One region of the Paenibacillus sp. UMB7766-LJ446 genome, then DNA from elsewhere that is predicted to be linked to it. Evidence: riboswitches for the same ligand, from Rfam matches in the RefSeq annotation. Region 1 holds a riboswitch; the other holds the start of a gene.
What was found. Region 1 has a riboswitch for glycine ahead of gcvT (glycine cleavage system aminomethyltransferase GcvT). Riboswitches for the same ligand answer to the same signal wherever they lie in the genome.
Positions count from the first base shown of each region.

Region 2: another riboswitch for glycine. It lies ahead of sdaAB (L-serine ammonia-lyase, iron-sulfur-dependent subunit beta); the one in region 1 lies ahead of gcvT (glycine cleavage system aminomethyltransferase GcvT).

Region 1 covers NZ_JASOYM010000009.1:176,952-185,505, reverse strand. Annotated here, with positions in the region: gene ptsG (glucose-specific PTS transporter subunit IIBC) at 1-105, shown strand, start outside; gene QP794_RS21760 (HPr family phosphocarrier protein) at 183-458, shown strand; gene ptsP (phosphoenolpyruvate--protein phosphotransferase) at 451-2,163, shown strand; gene gcvPB (aminomethyl-transferring glycine dehydrogenase subunit GcvPB) at 2,474-3,952, opposite strand; gene gcvPA (aminomethyl-transferring glycine dehydrogenase subunit GcvPA) at 4,048-5,403, opposite strand; gene gcvT (glycine cleavage system aminomethyltransferase GcvT) at 5,400-6,536, opposite strand; glycine riboswitch at 6,735-6,835, opposite strand; glycine riboswitch at 6,839-6,962, opposite strand; gene gcvH (glycine cleavage system protein GcvH) at 7,310-7,699, shown strand; gene QP794_RS21730 (PTS mannitol transporter subunit IIBC) at 8,275-8,554, shown strand, end outside.
Region 2 covers NZ_JASOYM010000010.1:150,052-158,605, forward strand. Annotated here, with positions in the region: gene pstC (phosphate ABC transporter permease subunit PstC) at 1-59, shown strand, start outside; gene pstA (phosphate ABC transporter permease PstA) at 62-949, shown strand; gene pstB (phosphate ABC transporter ATP-binding protein PstB) at 962-1,717, shown strand; gene QP794_RS22885 (phosphotransferase enzyme family protein) at 1,946-3,037, shown strand; gene QP794_RS22890 (MFS transporter) at 3,067-4,344, shown strand; glycine riboswitch at 4,683-4,806, shown strand; glycine riboswitch at 4,811-4,952, shown strand; gene sdaAB (L-serine ammonia-lyase, iron-sulfur-dependent subunit beta) at 5,065-5,754, shown strand; gene sdaAA (L-serine ammonia-lyase, iron-sulfur-dependent, subunit alpha) at 5,744-6,694, shown strand; gene QP794_RS22905 (YhgE/Pip domain-containing protein) at 6,952-8,169, shown strand; gene QP794_RS22910 (PadR family transcriptional regulator) at 8,277-8,554, shown strand, end outside.

The DNA.
Region 1 (8,554 bases):
ATCTCTCCGGTCATTTTCACCAACCTGCCAGAAGGCTCAACAGTGACGCTCAAGAAGAGCGGCGTACTGAAAATTGGCGATCAGCCAATCATTGAGATAAAATAAGAAGTGTTACGACAATGGCAAGCAAGTGTAAATAGATGCAATGCCTAAACTAAATTATTGAAAGTGAGATGATTGTAATGCAACAAACATTCAGAATTACAGACGAAGATGGTATCCACGCACGTCCGGCGACAGCCCTGGTTAATACAGCAAACAAATTCAAAGGTGCAGAATCCTTTGCAGAAGCTAACGGTAAAAAAGTAACTTTGAAATCCATCCTGGGCGTACTTTCCCTTGGTCTGGAACAAGGCGACACCATCAACATCATCGTTGAAGGTGAAGGCGAAGCAGAAGCTCTTCAAGCTCTGACAGACGTTATGGTTAACGAAGGGCTGGGCGAAATTAATGCTTAATGTTTCTGGGATCGCGGCTTCGGCGGGTATTGCTATCGCCAAGGCGTTTATCTTGGAGCATCCCAATTACTCTGTAGAAAAACGCGAAATCAACGACGTTGACGCAGAAATCGCGAAACTCGACTCAGCTCTGGGCAAGTCCCAGGCTGAGCTTGAGGCGATCAAAGAGCGTACTTTACAAGAGCTTGGCGAGAAAAAAGCTGAGATTTTTGCTTCGCATTTGCTCATTCTGAATGACCCGGAACTGATTGATCCGGTTAAAGCGAAAATTGCAGATGATAAGGTTAATGCGGAATTCGCATTGAACGAAACAGCAACGCAATTTATCGAAATGTTTGAAAACATGAAGAGTGCTTACCTGCAGGAACGTGCTGCAGATATGCGTGATGTAACCAAACGTGTGTTGAATCACTTGCTTGGTATCGAATTCATGAGTCCAGCTGAGATCAGTGAAGAAGTGATCGTGCTTGCGGAGGATCTTACACCTTCCGACACGGCTCAACTGAACCGTCAATATGTAAAAGGTTTTGCAACCAATATTGGTGGACGTACTTCGCACTCCGCAATCATGGCTCGTTCGCTTGAAATCCCGGCTGTCGTTGGAACCAAGGACATTCTGGCTCAAGCTAAACAAGGCGATATGATTATCGTTGACGGTTTGGACGGTCATGTACTGGTTAATCCAACGGATGATGTTATTGCTGAATATCGTTCCAAACAGGAGCAATACGATGCACAACGTGCCGAGTGGAGAAAACTGCGTGATGAGCCAACGGTAACGGTGGACAACGTTCATGTGGAACTGGCAGCCAACATTGGTACTCCGAATGATGTTGCCGGTGTTCTGGAAAATGGCGGCGAGGCTGTAGGCCTGTACCGTACCGAGTTCCTGTATATGGGCAGAGACAAGCTTCCTTCCGAGGACATTCAGTATAATGCTTACAAGGCTGTACTGGAGAAAATGGAAGGTAAACCTGTCGTCGTTCGTACACTCGACATCGGTGGAGACAAAGAGCTTCCATACCTGGATCTGCCAAAAGAAATGAATCCATTCCTCGGTTTCCGCGCAATTCGTCTGTGTCTGGACCGTCAGGATATATTCCGTACGCAATTGCGTGCATTGCTGCGTGCAAGCGTACATGGTAACCTGCGTGTCATGTTCCCGATGATCGCAACACTGGGTGAATTCCGTGAAGCGAAGGCTGTCCTGCTCGAAGAGAAGGAAAAGCTGGTCGCTGAAGGTATTGCTGTTTCAGACAGCATCCAACTGGGAATCATGGTCGAAATTCCTTCGACTGCGGTTCTGGCGGATCAATTTGCCAAAGAAGTGGACTTCTTCAGTATCGGAACAAACGATCTGATTCAATACACAATGGCTGCTGACCGTATGAACGAGCGCGTGTCGTATCTGTATCAACCTTATAACCCTGCCATCTTGCGTTTGGTTAAAATGGTTATCGATGCAGCGCACCGTGAAGGTAAATGGGTTGGCATGTGTGGAGAGATGGCCGGAGACGAAACAGCAATTCCATTGCTGCTCGGTCTCGGACTGGATGAGTTCAGCATGAGCGCAACATCCATTCTGCCAGCTCGTAGTCAGATCACCAAGCTGTCCCGTGCAGACATGCAAGAGCTTGCTGCCAAAGCATTGGATATGCAAACGGCTGAACAAGTCGTTGAATTGGTTCAAAGCATTCAAGCGTAATTTTATGGGGTTTCCACCCGATTTTAAGGGTTTCTTTTTCCGATAAAAGAGCTGCAGTCGTGCAGCGATTTTGCCGGTATCTGTTGTTACAGCAGATACCGGCTTTTTTTGTTTTAAGCGAAACGTTCTATTCTGCAGTTATCTACCGCAAAGAAGACGAAACATCGGTGATCATTCGCTGAGCCTTCGAAGAGACATACGATCAAAATTGAAAGCACTGGACCGAAGAGAATGAGATAAAACTAACAGGTTAAAAGGAAACAGCCGCACATAAGTGCGACTGTTTTTGGTCATTTATAACGATTAGCTTTCAACTGCAAGCGCAGTTCAGTACCGGCTTACGGGCTGCTGTTGTTTCATCCAGACGGGTAACCGGTGTGCCATAAGGGGCATTGAGTACCAGTTCAGGTGTCTCTTCTGCTTCCTTGGCGATGCGAATCATCGTATCGATGAACCCATCTAGTGTTTCTTTGCTCTCGGTTTCCGTCGGCTCGATCATAATGCACTCCTCCACGTTCAGCGGGAAGTACACCGTTGGCGGGTGATATCCAAAATCAAGCAACCGTTTGGCGACATCCAGTGTACGTACACCATATTGCTTCAATCCCCGGCCAGACATCACGAATTCATGTTTGCACACGCCTGGATACGGAATCTCGTAGTAAGGTGCGAGACGGGCCATCATGTAGTTGGCGTTGAGCACCGCGCATTCGGATACCCGGCGCAAGCCTTCAGGTCCATAGGTGCGAATGTAGGCATAGGCACGGACTAGAATACCAAAGTTGCCGTAATACGCTTTGACCCGGCCAATGGATTGATCACCTTCGCGATCCAACGCATATATGCCCTCATCATTTTTGATGACCATCGGTTTCGGCAGAAACGGAATCAAGCGGCTCTTCACGCCAACCGGGCCGGCACCAGGTCCACCCCCGCCGTGCGGAGTACTCATTGTTTTATGCAAATTCAGATGTACTACGTCAAAGCCCATATCGCCAGGGCGGGTGATGCCCATAATAGCATTGGAGTTGGCACCATCGTAGTACAGCAAACCACCAGCCTCATGCACGATGGAGGCAATCTCCTGAATGTCTTTTTCAAAAAGTCCGAGTGTGTTCGGGTTGGTCAGCATCAGCGCTGCGGTATCCGACCCTACAGCAGCGCGGAGTGCGTCCAGATCTACCAGACCGTCTGCGCGGGAAGGGATCGTTACCGTTTCGAAACCTGCAACGGTTGCACTTGCCGGGTTAGTGCCATGAGAAGAATCCGGTACGATGACTTTCGTACGCTGTTCACCACGACCTTCGTGGTAGGCCCGGATCATCATGAGTCCGGTCCATTCGCCGTGTGCGCCAGCGGCTGGTTGCAGCGTAACGGCGTCCATGCCAGTCAGGCCAGCAAGGTCATTTTGCAACGTGTAGAGCAGTTCAAGTGCACCTTGAATGCTGGATTCGTGCTGATATGGATGAATTTTGGCGAATCCGTTGTAACGGGCCACATCCTCATTAATCTTCGGATTATATTTCATCGTACAAGAACCTAGCGGATAGAATCCGTTATCTATTCCGAAATTACGACGAGACAGAGCAGTGTAGTGGCGAATGACGTCAACTTCAAAAACCTCAGGCAATGCTGCTGCTTCCGATCGAAGCATTTCCCGGGGAATCAGGGAATCGGCAGCTTGCCGGGGAACGTCACATTCTGGCAAAGAGTATGCAACCCGACCCGGACTGCTGAGTTCAAAAATCAACGATTGCTCCGGTGCTGTAGAGGCAGCTTGGGCAGAGATTTTTGTAACTGTTTCAGTATGGCCCGAAGTGGAGACTGAGGTTACTGTTTCCGGTTGTCCTGTTCCTGAAGTTGTCTTTGTTGTCGTTTCCTGAGTCACAGCGATCCCTCCAATACACGTGCGAATTCGTCTATCTCTTCCTTGCTGCGTCGTTCGGTAACGGCAATGAGCATATGTCCGGCGAGCTCGGAATACTCTCTTCCAAGTTCATACCCGCCAATGAAGCCGGCATCGAGTAATTTCAGTTGCAGGGCATCCACATTTGTTGCTTCAGGCAGTTGGATAACAAACTCATTAAACGTTGGTGCAGTAAACGTAAGAGAGACCCCTGGAATTGCGGTAAGTGTGTTAAGGGCATAATGGCTCTTTTGCAAATTCAAATCAGCGACATCGATCATACCTTGTTTACCCATGATGGACATATAGACAGAGGCACTCAGCGCGAGCAAAGCCTGGTTGGAACAGATGTTGGACGTCGCCTTTTCACGACGAATATGCTGTTCACGTGCTTGCAGCGTGAGTACAAAACCACGCTTGCCGTTGCGGTCCGTTGTCTGGCCTACAATTCGGCCAGGAATCCGGCGCATATGAGCCTGGGATACGGCGAAATATCCGCATGTTGGGCCGCCAAGTGAAGCGGCGATACCAAGGGGCTGTGCGTCGCCAACGACGATGTCAGCACCCAGCTTGCCTGGGGCTTCCAGCAGACCCAGCGATAGCGGGTTGGCGCTGACCACGAGCAGGCTTTTGTGCGCATGCGCAAGATCTGCGGCCTGTTTTACATTTTCCACGGCGCCGAAGAAGTTCGGGCTCTGGATCATGACGGCTGCGGTGTCATCGGACACAGCGGCTTTCAGGGCATCCCAGTCTGTTACACCATTTTGATACCCAATCTCAACGATCTCCAGATTGAGGCCATGTGCATAAGCTTGCAATACCTGACGGGATTCGGGATGCACGGTACGTGACACAATCAGCTGTTTGCGACGGGTTGCTGCTGCCGCCAGATTGCCTGCTTCCGCGAATGCAGTCGCACCATCGTACATGCTGGCATTGGCTACAGCCATGCCTGTTAACTCACAGATGTAGGATTGAAACTCGAAAATCGCCTGTAATTCTCCCTGGCTGATCTCGGGTTGATAAGGTGTATAGGCTGTATAAAACTCGGAACGGGAGATGACATGATTAATGACTGAAGGAACGTGGTGATCATAAATGCCTGCACCCAGGAAACTGGCGTGTGTCTCGAAGTTGGCATTGGCTCCCGCTTGCTTTGACATATGACGTGTGAGTGCATATTCATCCAGTTTGGAGGAAACAGGCAGTTCACCCTGATAGCGAATCTCCTGTGGAATGTCATGGAACAGATCCTCAATTGTTTCCACACCGATGGTTGCCAGCATGGCACTCTGATCCTGCTCGGTCATGGGAATGTAGCGGTGCTTGCTCATGCTTGATCAGCTCCTTGAGTAGGTGTCTTTGGCGCACGTGTCCGTTTATGAAAAGGGGTCTTCACGACCTCAGCTTTCAGTTTCTTGCCACGAATCTCAATCTCCAGCGGGGTACCCAATGCAGCATATTTGCTGTCAATCAAGGCCAGCCCCAGATTGCGTTTCAACGTAGGCGATTGGGTTCCTGTGGTTACTTCACCAATCTGTACGCCTTCGGCGTATATCGGATAATGGGGGCGGGGAATACCGCGCTCCAGCACTTCGATGCCGACCAGCTTGCGGGCAGGTCCATCATTTTTTTGCTGCAACAAGGCTTCATGTCCGATAAACGGCCCGGCATTCAGCTTCACAAACATGCCAACGCCAGCCTCCAGCGGCGAGATGGTTGCAGACAGTTCCTGTCCATACAGGGGAAGCTTGGCTTCAAAGCGCAGCGTATCCCGGGCACCCAGTCCGGTCGGAACGAGTCCGTAACCTTCTCCCGCCTGCATCAATCCGTTCCAGACTACAGCGGCCTGTTCGGCAGGAACATAGAGCTCAAATCCGTCTTCACCCGTATATCCGGTGCGGGATAACAGCAATGTAACGCCACATACCTTCGCATTAGGTACAAAACGGAAAGGCTCAATCAAAGACACATCAGTGTCTGTCACCTTTGCGAGAATATCCACAGCAAGTGGACCTTGCAGGGCAAGCAGCGCCGTTTGTTCGGAATCATTCGTCATCGTTACGCCTGGCGACATGTGCTGCTGCAGCCATGACCAGTCCTTGCCGATGTTGGAGGCATTAACCACCAGCATATAATGCTGGTCTTTCAGTTTATAGATCAACAGATCATCGACCACGCCGCCATCCGGATAACACATTAACGTGTATTGAGCCTGACCGGGAACGAGTGTTGTTACATCATTGGTCGTCATGTGCTGTAAAAAAGCTTCCGCGTGTTCACCTTGTACGGTGAATTCACCCATGTGGGATACATCAAATAATCCGGCACGTTCTCGCACCGCTTCATGCTCTTTCTGAATTCCGCTGAATTGTACCGGGAGCTCCCAGCCACCAAAATCAATGCATCGTACGCCTTCATACTGCTGATAGAGTGGAAAGAGTGGGGTTCTAAGCAAATCGGACATCCAATCACCTCGTCATGGGCCGTCAACCGGCCGAGTGTATAACCGTGGATCAATGAATCTGTCATCAACAATTAATTATAAAAGTAAGGTAAGGACGCTATAGGCAGCGCCGCTCTATAACCTGTTTTCGTTTTTTTGGGAAAAAGGAAAAGGACAGGCCAAAGAACCGGCATGCCAGAAGCACGCTGTATTCTTAGGCTCTGTCCTTGGTACCTGAGAGTTACCCCGCCGCATGATGCAGCAGGTTTCCCCTTGGGTGATCATAACGCCCACACAGGGCGAATAGATGCTCTCCAGAGTTGCGTCCCGTAAAAGTCCTTTTGCCTGAGAGATTCACCTCCCGCTTGTCGGTGGTTTACTCCTTCGGCGTTACCGCATGTGCACCCTGATTCGGGTGTCAAGGGTAATCTCTCCCTTTACATTCATCCGCGGGTATTGCATAGACCAATAAACATATTTACTACTCTCATTAAAGCCTGAATCGACTATTGATGTCAAGAACGATATCATAGAAATCAACAAAAAATCCGAATGATATTTCAAGATAATTCTATAATGTTCGTATATTTTTAAAGAGTACGCTTACTTTTCTAATATTCACCATTATATGTAGAGAGAGTCCAATAGAGTTACAGGCATATAAGGAAGAAAATCAAATAAATTGTAAGGTATCTTGACATTTGATTCTAAAATATCATACGCTATGTTTTGGGAAAAAGGTTAAGGTCAAAGAAGCGCATGCACTCATTTAATGAAAAGCGAGGCGGATATCGATGAGCGAATTGAAAAGTGATTTCCTGTACAGTGAAGAGCACGAATGGGTGCAGACCGTAGGGGAGGATACCGTACGTATTGGCATTACCGAATTCGCGCAGCATCAGCTGGGTGACATTGTGTTTGTAGAATTGCCTGACCTAGAATCGGATGTAAAGGCGGAAGACAGCATTGGAACAATTGAATCCGTCAAAACCGTTTCGGATTTGTTTTCTCCTGTAAGTGGAACAATTGTTGCTGTAAATGAGGCATTGCAAGATTCCCCGGAGCTAGTTAATAACTCTCCATATGAAGAAGGCTGGATGATCGAAATCCGTGTTGAGGGCGATCTGACAGCGGCATTGTCCACATTGATGAACGCGGATGCGTATCGTAAACATACGGAATAAAACTAGGGTTGCATTTTCCGCTGGAGACTGAATTTCAGCCTCAGGCCAAATGCCGTTTAACTTAAAAAGAATGAATCGATTGATTATAGATCCGGATGGTAATCCTGCTAATCCGGAGAATACTTAGGCGCAATTGTCTCACCTGTAACGGGCTGAGCAATTGCGCTTTTTGCCGTTGTTATTAGAGTATTTCAGATTATTTGAATGAAATGAATAACACCCTAACGTGTTTCATCATCAATCCTGAATGAGATAGAAACTGCTCATTAAAATTGAATAAATTTACAATTTTATTTGTCATTAAAATGGGGTAATTCGTGGGTATGATACAGGAAAGGGAATAACAGGTTCCATTCCTTATACAAGGTTCAAAATGGGACAATCCTTCAAATTTAAATCTTGTCATCAACGTTCATGACGGAAGTAGGTTTTCATTTCGTTGTAGAAGATACCGTTTTCATTTACGATATGGTTGTGAAATTAAGATTTATTACAGATTTGTACCTTCGTTCGTCTGGATCATCGTGTCAAAATTCAGTGGAATTAAGGTTTAATATGTTGAGGAGGTTTTCAGTATGAGTTCAGTGGACGCAAAGTCCGGAAAAAGCGGAGGAATACGGGTCGGCGTTCAGAAGTTTGGACGTTTCCTGAGCGGTATGGTTATGCCGAACATGGGTGCATTTATCGCCTGGGGTTTAATTACGGCATTGTTCATTCCAAAAGGATGGTTCCCTAACGCAGATTTTGCATTGTTGGTTGATCCAATGATCAAATATTTGCTGCCTTTACTTATCGGTTACACAGGCGGTACCATGGTACACGGCCAACGTGGTGGTGTAGTCGGTGCGATTATGA
Region 2 (8,554 bases), on a different contig from region 1:
TGATGACCTTTGTCTTCGTCATTCTGGTTCGCCTGCTTGAAAGGAGGAACCGGGTATGAAAATGAAGGCTAAAACAGTAGATAAAGTTGCCACTTCCATTATCGTTGTTCTGGCTCTGTTCATTGTTGTTCTCTTGCTCGGTTTGCTTGGCTTCATTCTGGTACGTGGGATTGGCCAGATTAACTGGCACTTCCTGACCAGCGCACCACAGCTGCTCAAAGGTGGAGGCGGGATTGGACCGCAATTATTCAACTCGATCTTCCTGCTTGTTCTGACCTTGATTATTACCATTCCCCTTGGCTGGGGCGGCGGTATTTATATGGCCGAGTACGCCAAGCCGGGCCGGATTACAAGCTTTATTCGACTGGTTGTCGAAGTGTTATCCTCATTCCCGTCTATCGTCATTGGTTTGTTCGGACTCTTGCTAATTGTTAATACATTTGGTCTCGGATTCTCCCTGTTATCGGGTGCCATGGCCTTGGCTATATTCAATCTTCCACTTATGGTACGGACAACGGAGCAAGCGTTCCGGGCCGTTCCGAAAGAGCAGAAGGAAGCGGGTCTTGCACTCGGATTGTCCAAATGGAAGATTATCACTTCCATTCTGCTGCCTGTTGCATTGCCCAGCTTAATCACGGGTACGATCCTGGCATCGGGCCGGATCTTCGGTGAAGCAGCAGCTCTGATGTTCACAGCGGGTATGAGTAGTCCGCCGCTGGACTTCACGGACTGGAATCCAACGAGTCCAAGATCGCCGATCAATCCATTGCGTCCGGCAGAGACGCTGGCGGTGCACATCTGGAAAGTAAACAGTGAAGGCATTGGCCCAGACTCCAAAGAAGTAGCAGCTGGAGCTTCAGCCGTGCTTGTACTTCTCGTGCTGGCGTTCAATCTGAGTGCACGCTGGATCGGTCGGGTAGTCTACCGCCGAATGACAGCTTCGAAATAAGGAGGAACCAACATGGCCATACCTTTCGGTACGGAACAGTTAAGCATATATTATGGGCATTTTCAGGCTGTGAAGCAGATTAGCCTGACTTTCCCTGAAGCCAGTGTAACAGCCCTCATTGGCCCATCCGGCTGTGGTAAATCCACGTTCCTGCGGTCGTTGAACCGGATGAACGACGAGATTGCCGGTTCCCGTACGGAGGGACATATCTGGATGGACGGCAATGATCTGAATGAGCCGGGTACGGATGTGATCAAACTTCGCCAAAAGATTGGCATGGTGTGGCAGAAGCCCAACCCGTTCCACAAGTCCATCTACAACAATATCGCGTTTGGCCCCCGCTATCGCGGTATCAAGAGTAAGAAGGCACTGGATGAAATTGTGGAAAAAAGCCTGCGTCGCGCTGCACTCTGGGACGAAGTGAAGGACAGACTGAATGAGTCTGCTCTGGCCCTATCAGGTGGACAACAGCAGCGGCTCTGTATCGCTCGCGCGTTGTCGGTGGATCCGCAGATTTTGCTGCTTGATGAGCCGGCATCTGCGCTTGACCCGGTATCTACGGGCAAAGTGGAGGAATTGATCTCGGAGCTCAAGAAAGAGCTGCGGATCGTGATCGTTACCCATAACATGCAGCAGGCGGCACGCATCTCGGATTATACGGCTTATTTTTATCTGGGAAGCATGATTGAACACGGGGATACGGAGCATATTTTCACCAACCCGGACAACCGTCTGACGCAGGAATATATTATGGGACGTTTCGGTTAATTGTTATATTGGATGGAGTAAGAGATAGAGATAGATCTATAGAGATGGAAGGAAGCATAACACCCGGGCGAGACAGTTCGGGGGTTATGCTTTTTTTATGTAATTCTACATATGGAATAGTTTGCCAAAATAAAAACAATCATGCTACGATATTTGTAAGCGCCACCTTTAATTTGATAAGAGAAGGAGATGTGGATCATAACTACCCATAAGATATCCCAAGACATCATGGCAATTGAAATTATTTCGCATTATTCTATAGAAAAGCCATCCGTTTCCTTTATCCGACATAATGAAAATCTAACGTACCAAGTGGTGGATGATGTAACCGGACAGAAGTATTTATTGCGTATACATAAAGCCGCTTTTGCAAGCATGGCGGGCATCCAGCATACACGACCTGCACTGGAAGCGGAGATGAATCTCCTTCATGAATTACGGGCTACCAGCCCATTGCGAGTGCAGACACCTGTACGCAATACATCGGGAGAGTGGGTCACCGTCTGGTTGGACGAAGCGGGAGAAGAGATCTGTTGTACTGTTCTGGAATGGATTGAGGGCAGGGATATCAAACAGGGAGAACGTCTGACGACAGCACAGATTCATGATTTGGGCGTACAGTTGCAGACGCTGCATCAATATGGACGAAGACCAAAGGAAACTCCCAAGCCGCAGGTGGGTTCACAGAAGTCTGAAAGCGGACAGCAGGTGAATGACCGTGAACAGCACATTGGTAAGGCGATGATCCCTGAGTTATATACCGATAGCCCCGCCTTGGATCAAACGGGAGTAAGGCCTGCCTACGGCTCGATCAAAGAGAATCTGGTCATGTTGGAGCAGTTGGAGGAAGGCGTTAGACGTGGCATCTTTACTCCTGAAGATTTCGATCTGATCCGTGAGACGTTTGAGAACATTAACCGGCAACTCGAAACGTATCCTCACACTGCCGAGACTTGGGGAGTGATTCACGCGGATATTACCCGCGGCAATCTGCTGGTGACGGATCAGGGCATATCCATGATTGATTTTTGTTTATACGGTTATGGCTACTATCTCTTTGATGCCGGAGGGGCAGCTACGATTTTCAATCGGGAGGAACGGGATATCTTCCTGTCGGGTTATACGGAGCAGACAGAACCACTGACGAAGCGTGATATTCGGTTAATGGAAGGATTCATGCTAATCTTTACGTTTGGCTATTTCGCATTTCAGATGGAGAATGAGTCAAGGTACGAATGGATGAAAGAGCGAATGCCTCTTATTTGCAGCAAATTTTGCAGACCCTATGTACACAATGAGAGTATCTTCTATGAGTTATAATTTGTGATTTCTGTTGGGTGGGAAGCGCTATGAATAACATTCATGAAAAAAGAGTAGCTTCGAAGATTCCGTCTGGTGGCTGGAAGCATGCCGGATTGCTGCTTGGCGGCGTGGGCATATCCAATCTGGGTGATTTCATATATATTGTGGCGATTAACCTGATGGTGTTGAATATGACACAGTCCCCGGCGGCAGTCGCAGGATTGTGGATTATCTCGCCGATTGCGTCGGTGTGCACGAAGATATGGTCAGGCAGTCTGATCGATCGCTATGATCAGCGACAGTTGATGATTGGTGCCGACATGCTGCGGGCATTGTTGGTAGCGATGCTGCCCCTGATGTCCAGCCTATGGATGATGTATACAGTGATGTTTCTGATCAGTATGTCTTCCTCCATATTTGTCCCTTCCTCTCAGGTGTACATTACCCGGCTGGTACCTGCTGAACGGCGCAAGCGCTTCAACTCCTTGCAAGCCTTAATCAGCTCAGGTGCATTTATTACCGGCCCGGCAGTCGCGGGAGTGATGCTGATTTATTTATCTCCGGCTGCAGCCATTTATGCCAATGCGGTTTCCTTTGCTGCTTCTGCTGTGATTCTATTGTTTCTTCCCAAATTGGGCATTGGAGAACAGAATCAAGGGACGGGAAACAGGCTGACACCTCGGTTGATTGCCCAGGATTGGAGGGCTGTACTGAGCTTTAGCCGGAAGTCGAGCTACGTGGTCGGTATATATGCCCTGTTTCAGATCATTCTGGTGGTCGGCATGTCGCTCGATGCCCAGGAAGTAGTGTTTATCCGTCAGGTGATGAACCTGCCTGAATCGCAGTACGGAGCTTTGATGAGTATCACTGGGATTGGTTATTTGGCAGGTTCCATGCTGGTTTGGCTGTTCGCCAAACATGTGCCGATCCGTCACATGATGGGTGGCGGTGTGCTTCTGGTCGCACTGGGTTATTTACTGTTCGCCCGTTCGTTCTCGTTTGAACTGGCGGCGTTTGCTTTTATTCTGCTCGGTCTGTGCTCGGCACTGGCGAATACGGGCCTGGTTACCTTTTATCAAAATAATATCCCTGTCGATCTGATGGGCCGAGTGAGCAGTATACTTGGACTGGGGTTAAGCGTGCTGCAGGTGGTTTCCATTTTGGTTGCAGGCGTGGTGGCAGAGCAGTTGTCACTTCGTATGGTATATACGGTTGTATCTGGAGTGATGGTGCTTGCAGCGTTGGGATTGTGGGTGACGAGCATGTTTCCTTCCCGAAGCAGGTATTATGATGAACCGGCGAAGCCCAAGGCGATGGTGGGGTGACAGGCAGAAATACGGTAATTCTAGTACAGAATAATGGTTGCCTGAATACCCGAACCGTTCTGTGGATCTTAACATAGATAGTACTAACCACGGATATTGCTCATAGAAAACAAACAAATGTATACGCTTTCTAAATGAAACGCATTAACACATTCATGTGATAAAAGTTTACAAATCGTTGGTTCATCCTGTTTATAAAATGGAAAAAAGTAAATATTCACAAAGAAATCGTTAAGTTTGTTGACACTGATCTTCCGGTCGATTAATCTTAATGAGAAAGTAATAAAAACTTCAATTATCGTTCTGGTACACGATCAGAATGGTTCCATACAAGCGAATGATAGCGAGCGGGAGAGTCCTGGGCATGCCAAGTAAAAAGGCAGCTGTCGGGCACCGAAGGAGCAAGCTGCTACGCACCCGGCGCAGTGGTTAATCTCTCAGGTAAATGTACCATCGTTGGACGCAACTCTGGAGAGTGCGCGATATGCGCCACCCAAGGGGTATATGGTCAAGCAGCACGGTGTGCAGGGGACATTACCTGTGAATACAGGGCATGCATCAATTCGCCGCGCTTCTTATCATGAAACTCTCAGGTATCGAGGACAGAGAGAGGGCCTTAAGGCCTTCTTCTGTCCTTTTTTCATGTCATCATTCAGTAATAAAGGGACATTATGGGTGTAGGTCTGGATGAAAATGACGATTATAAATGGAGGGTTTGCGATGCGTTTTAAAGACGTTTTTTCAATTATTGGTCCGTCCATGACAGGTCCATCAAGTTCACATACGGCTGGAGCAGCAAGATTGGGTCGAATTGCCCGTCAGTGGTTGGGGTGCACGCCTGAACGTGCCCGATTAACGCTGTACGGCTCCTTCGCCGATACGTATCAGGGGCATGGTACGGATCTGGCTTTGATCGGTGGCCTGCTTGATTATGTGACGGATGATCCACGGATTCCGGATGCTGAGCAATATGCAGAGGAAGCGGGTATGGAGGTAGAGTTTTTTACAAGTGGTCTGCCTGCTCCTCATCCTAATACGGTCAAAATTGAGCTGTGGCACGGAGACCGCGAGTGTTCACTAATCGGTGCTTCCATTGGTGGTGGTAGTGTATCGGTACATGCATTGAATGATTTTCGTGTACAGATCAGCGGAGAGTTTCCAACACTTGTGCTGCGCCATTCGGACAAAGCAGGGGTGCTCGCCTCCGTAACCTCCACAATCAGTTCGTCAGGTGTGAACATCGGGTACATGCAAGTGGATCGGAAAGCCCGGGATGGTGAAGCACTGACAGCGATGGAGATGGATGGTGTGCCGAATCCTGAGATGTTAAACCGTCTGCGGTCGCTGGATCATATGCTGGACATTCGCGTGATTGATTTGAAGAGAGGGGTCGAGCCGGATGCGGTTTAAACATCTACATGAACTGAATACCATCTGTACAGCAGAGTCCAAAACCATTGCCGAGCTGATGATCGAAGAGCAGGTTCAGGAGACGAATATCCCGAAAGCGGATGTTGTGCGGCAGATGTCGGATTACTATCAGGTGATGAAGGAAGCTGTGCACAAAGGGCTGACAGAAGATACGACATCACGCAGCGGCTTGACTGGCGGAGACGGTAAAAAAATGGCCGAGTACATTCGTAAAGGCGAGACTTGCTCTGGAGATGCCTCTGCACTAGCCATGGCGTATGCACTATGTGTATCAGAAGTGAATGCATCCATGGGCCGGATCGTAGCGACACCGACTGCCGGTTCTTGCGGCATCATTCCAGGTGTATTTATCAGCTCCCAGGAGCGTTTTGGCTGGAGTGACGAGCATCTGGTGAACGGTCTGTTCTGTGCGGGAGCGATCGGTTATGTCATTGCCAACAATTCATTTATTTCCGGTGCCGAGGGCGGCTGTCAGGCTGAAGTGGGTTCTGCCATCGGCATGGCCGCTGGAGCGATGGTGGAGCTGCGTGGAGGGACGCCGGAGCAAGTGGTTCATGCAGTAGGTCTTGCGTTAAAAAACACATTGGGCCTTATCTGCGATCCCGTCGCAGGCCTCGTGGAAATTCCGTGCATCATCCGTAACGGACTGGGTGCCGTAACCGCGTTGGCTGCGGCCGACATGGCGCTGGCCGGGGTACGAAGTGCCATTCCGTCAGACGAAGTCATTGATGTCATGCTGGAAGTAGGCAGTGCCATGCCAAGCAGGCACCGTGAAACGGCTCAAGGTGGGCTGGCTCAAACACCAACGGGACGGAAAATGATGGAGAAGCTCGCCAAACCGAAGGCAAAGCGTGCAGAGCCTGAGGTTGAAGCGGAGTCTGAGTCCCCTGCTGAAAACAAACCTGAACCCAAGGCATGACAACCATGAACGAACATGAACTGAATTAACTCGGAGTCTGGATCATAAACGTCGATGCTGCTCCCATCTTGATATGAAAGTCGATACGAATTCTTCCTGATGAAGAGGCGTATCGGCTTTTTTTGCTGTTCGAACAAAGAAAAAAATAAATGGGTATTGACGTTTATATATCGATTAGATATATTATTAACTGACATATATCAATATGATATATAAAAAGCTGAGATAACGTAATACAACCTAAGGAGATGAATAAGATGAAACGTGTTTTTCAAACGAGTCTTCTGTTTATGAAAAATGGAGCTACGATTGTCGGCTTGATTACGGCCGTATTATTCCAGGTTTTTTTTAATACCATCTGGCTTAGTGGGTATGATCAGGTTAATGCACGGATGACTCAGCTTGCGGTGACCATTGTGAATGAAGATGGGGCTGAGGCTGAGCCTGTAGCAAAGTCTCTTGCAGCGGGACTTGGTTTTGTGATCAAACCATCCGCATCGATGGAAGAAGCCAGACAGCTGTTAACCGACCGGGATGTATACATGATTATTGAGATTCCATCGGGTTTCATGCAGCAGGCGGGAGATTTATCGCAACCGGTGAAGGTGAAGTATGTGATGAATGAATCCAACGTAGCTACCGTGAAAAGTGTGATGCAGAACGTATCCGCACAAGTTACAGCGACGTTGAATCGTGAAGTACAGCAAAATGGCATTCGTGGAGTGCTGGATCAATCGGGTATGACTGCCGATCAGGCCAATGCGCTGGCGCTGGGGTTATCTTCCCGGGTGGAGGCAGAGGTGGAAATGCTGAACCCAGTTCAAAACTTTGCCTTTTCGATGGTGCCGATGCTGATTGTGACGGCTACGTTTACAGGTGCGATGCTGCTTGGCATGAATCTGCAAAAAGTTTCTGGAGAACTAAGTAGCAAGGCGGGGAAATGGGAGCGCTTCTGGGCACGCAATATCATCAACCTGGGTGCTGCATTTATCGTATCGCTCGTTGGAGCCGGGATGATGCATGTTATGGGTGTATCAGCAGCGGATGGATGGTGGATGTTATGGCTATTTCAGTTGTTGATTACTTTATCTTTTCTATTCGTGGCGCAATTGAGCTTGTTGCTGCTTGGAAATGCGGGGGCATGGTTAAACAGTGCTTTACTGCCTCTGCTGATGTTGTCATCGGGCGCAACCATTCCGCGTGATGTCATGTCTGATTTCTATCAACAGATCGGTAATTATCTACCGGCAACCTATGCAGTGGAGGGCATGATGAATCTGGTGCTTGGCGGCAGCGGGATTAGTCATGATGTTCTGCTTCTGGTGGTGATTGGAGCAGCGACGCTGGTTCTGGGAGCTCTGTGCACATGGATCAAACGCTCAGGTCCTGCACAATCCGGCATTCCTTTAGAATCCAAAGCTGCTGCTGCCCCTGCCGCTCTGGCTGGGAACCTGACTTCGCCTGACCATGGATGACAAACATTCTTCATCCCTTGGGAACTCAATCGCAGATGCCTGCTGATGTTGAACGTATAAGGGAGGATGTGATACGTTAAGAGGAATTGGAAAGGAGCGGTACACCGATGAACACACAGCATGTCATCCTCGGAATACTGCACAATCAGCCATGTTCCGGATATGAGATCAAGCAGTACTTTGAACAATATTTTTCGTTTTTCTTCGATGCGAGCTTTGGCACCATTTATCCCACACTCGCGAAGATGGAAAAGTCAGGGTTGTTGACCAAGGAATCCGTAAGACAAGAAGGGAAACCTGACAAAAATGTGTATACATTAACACCGGAAGGTTCTACGGAGTTCAGTACCTATTTGATGAGTCCCCTGGAAGCCGAAGTGTTCCG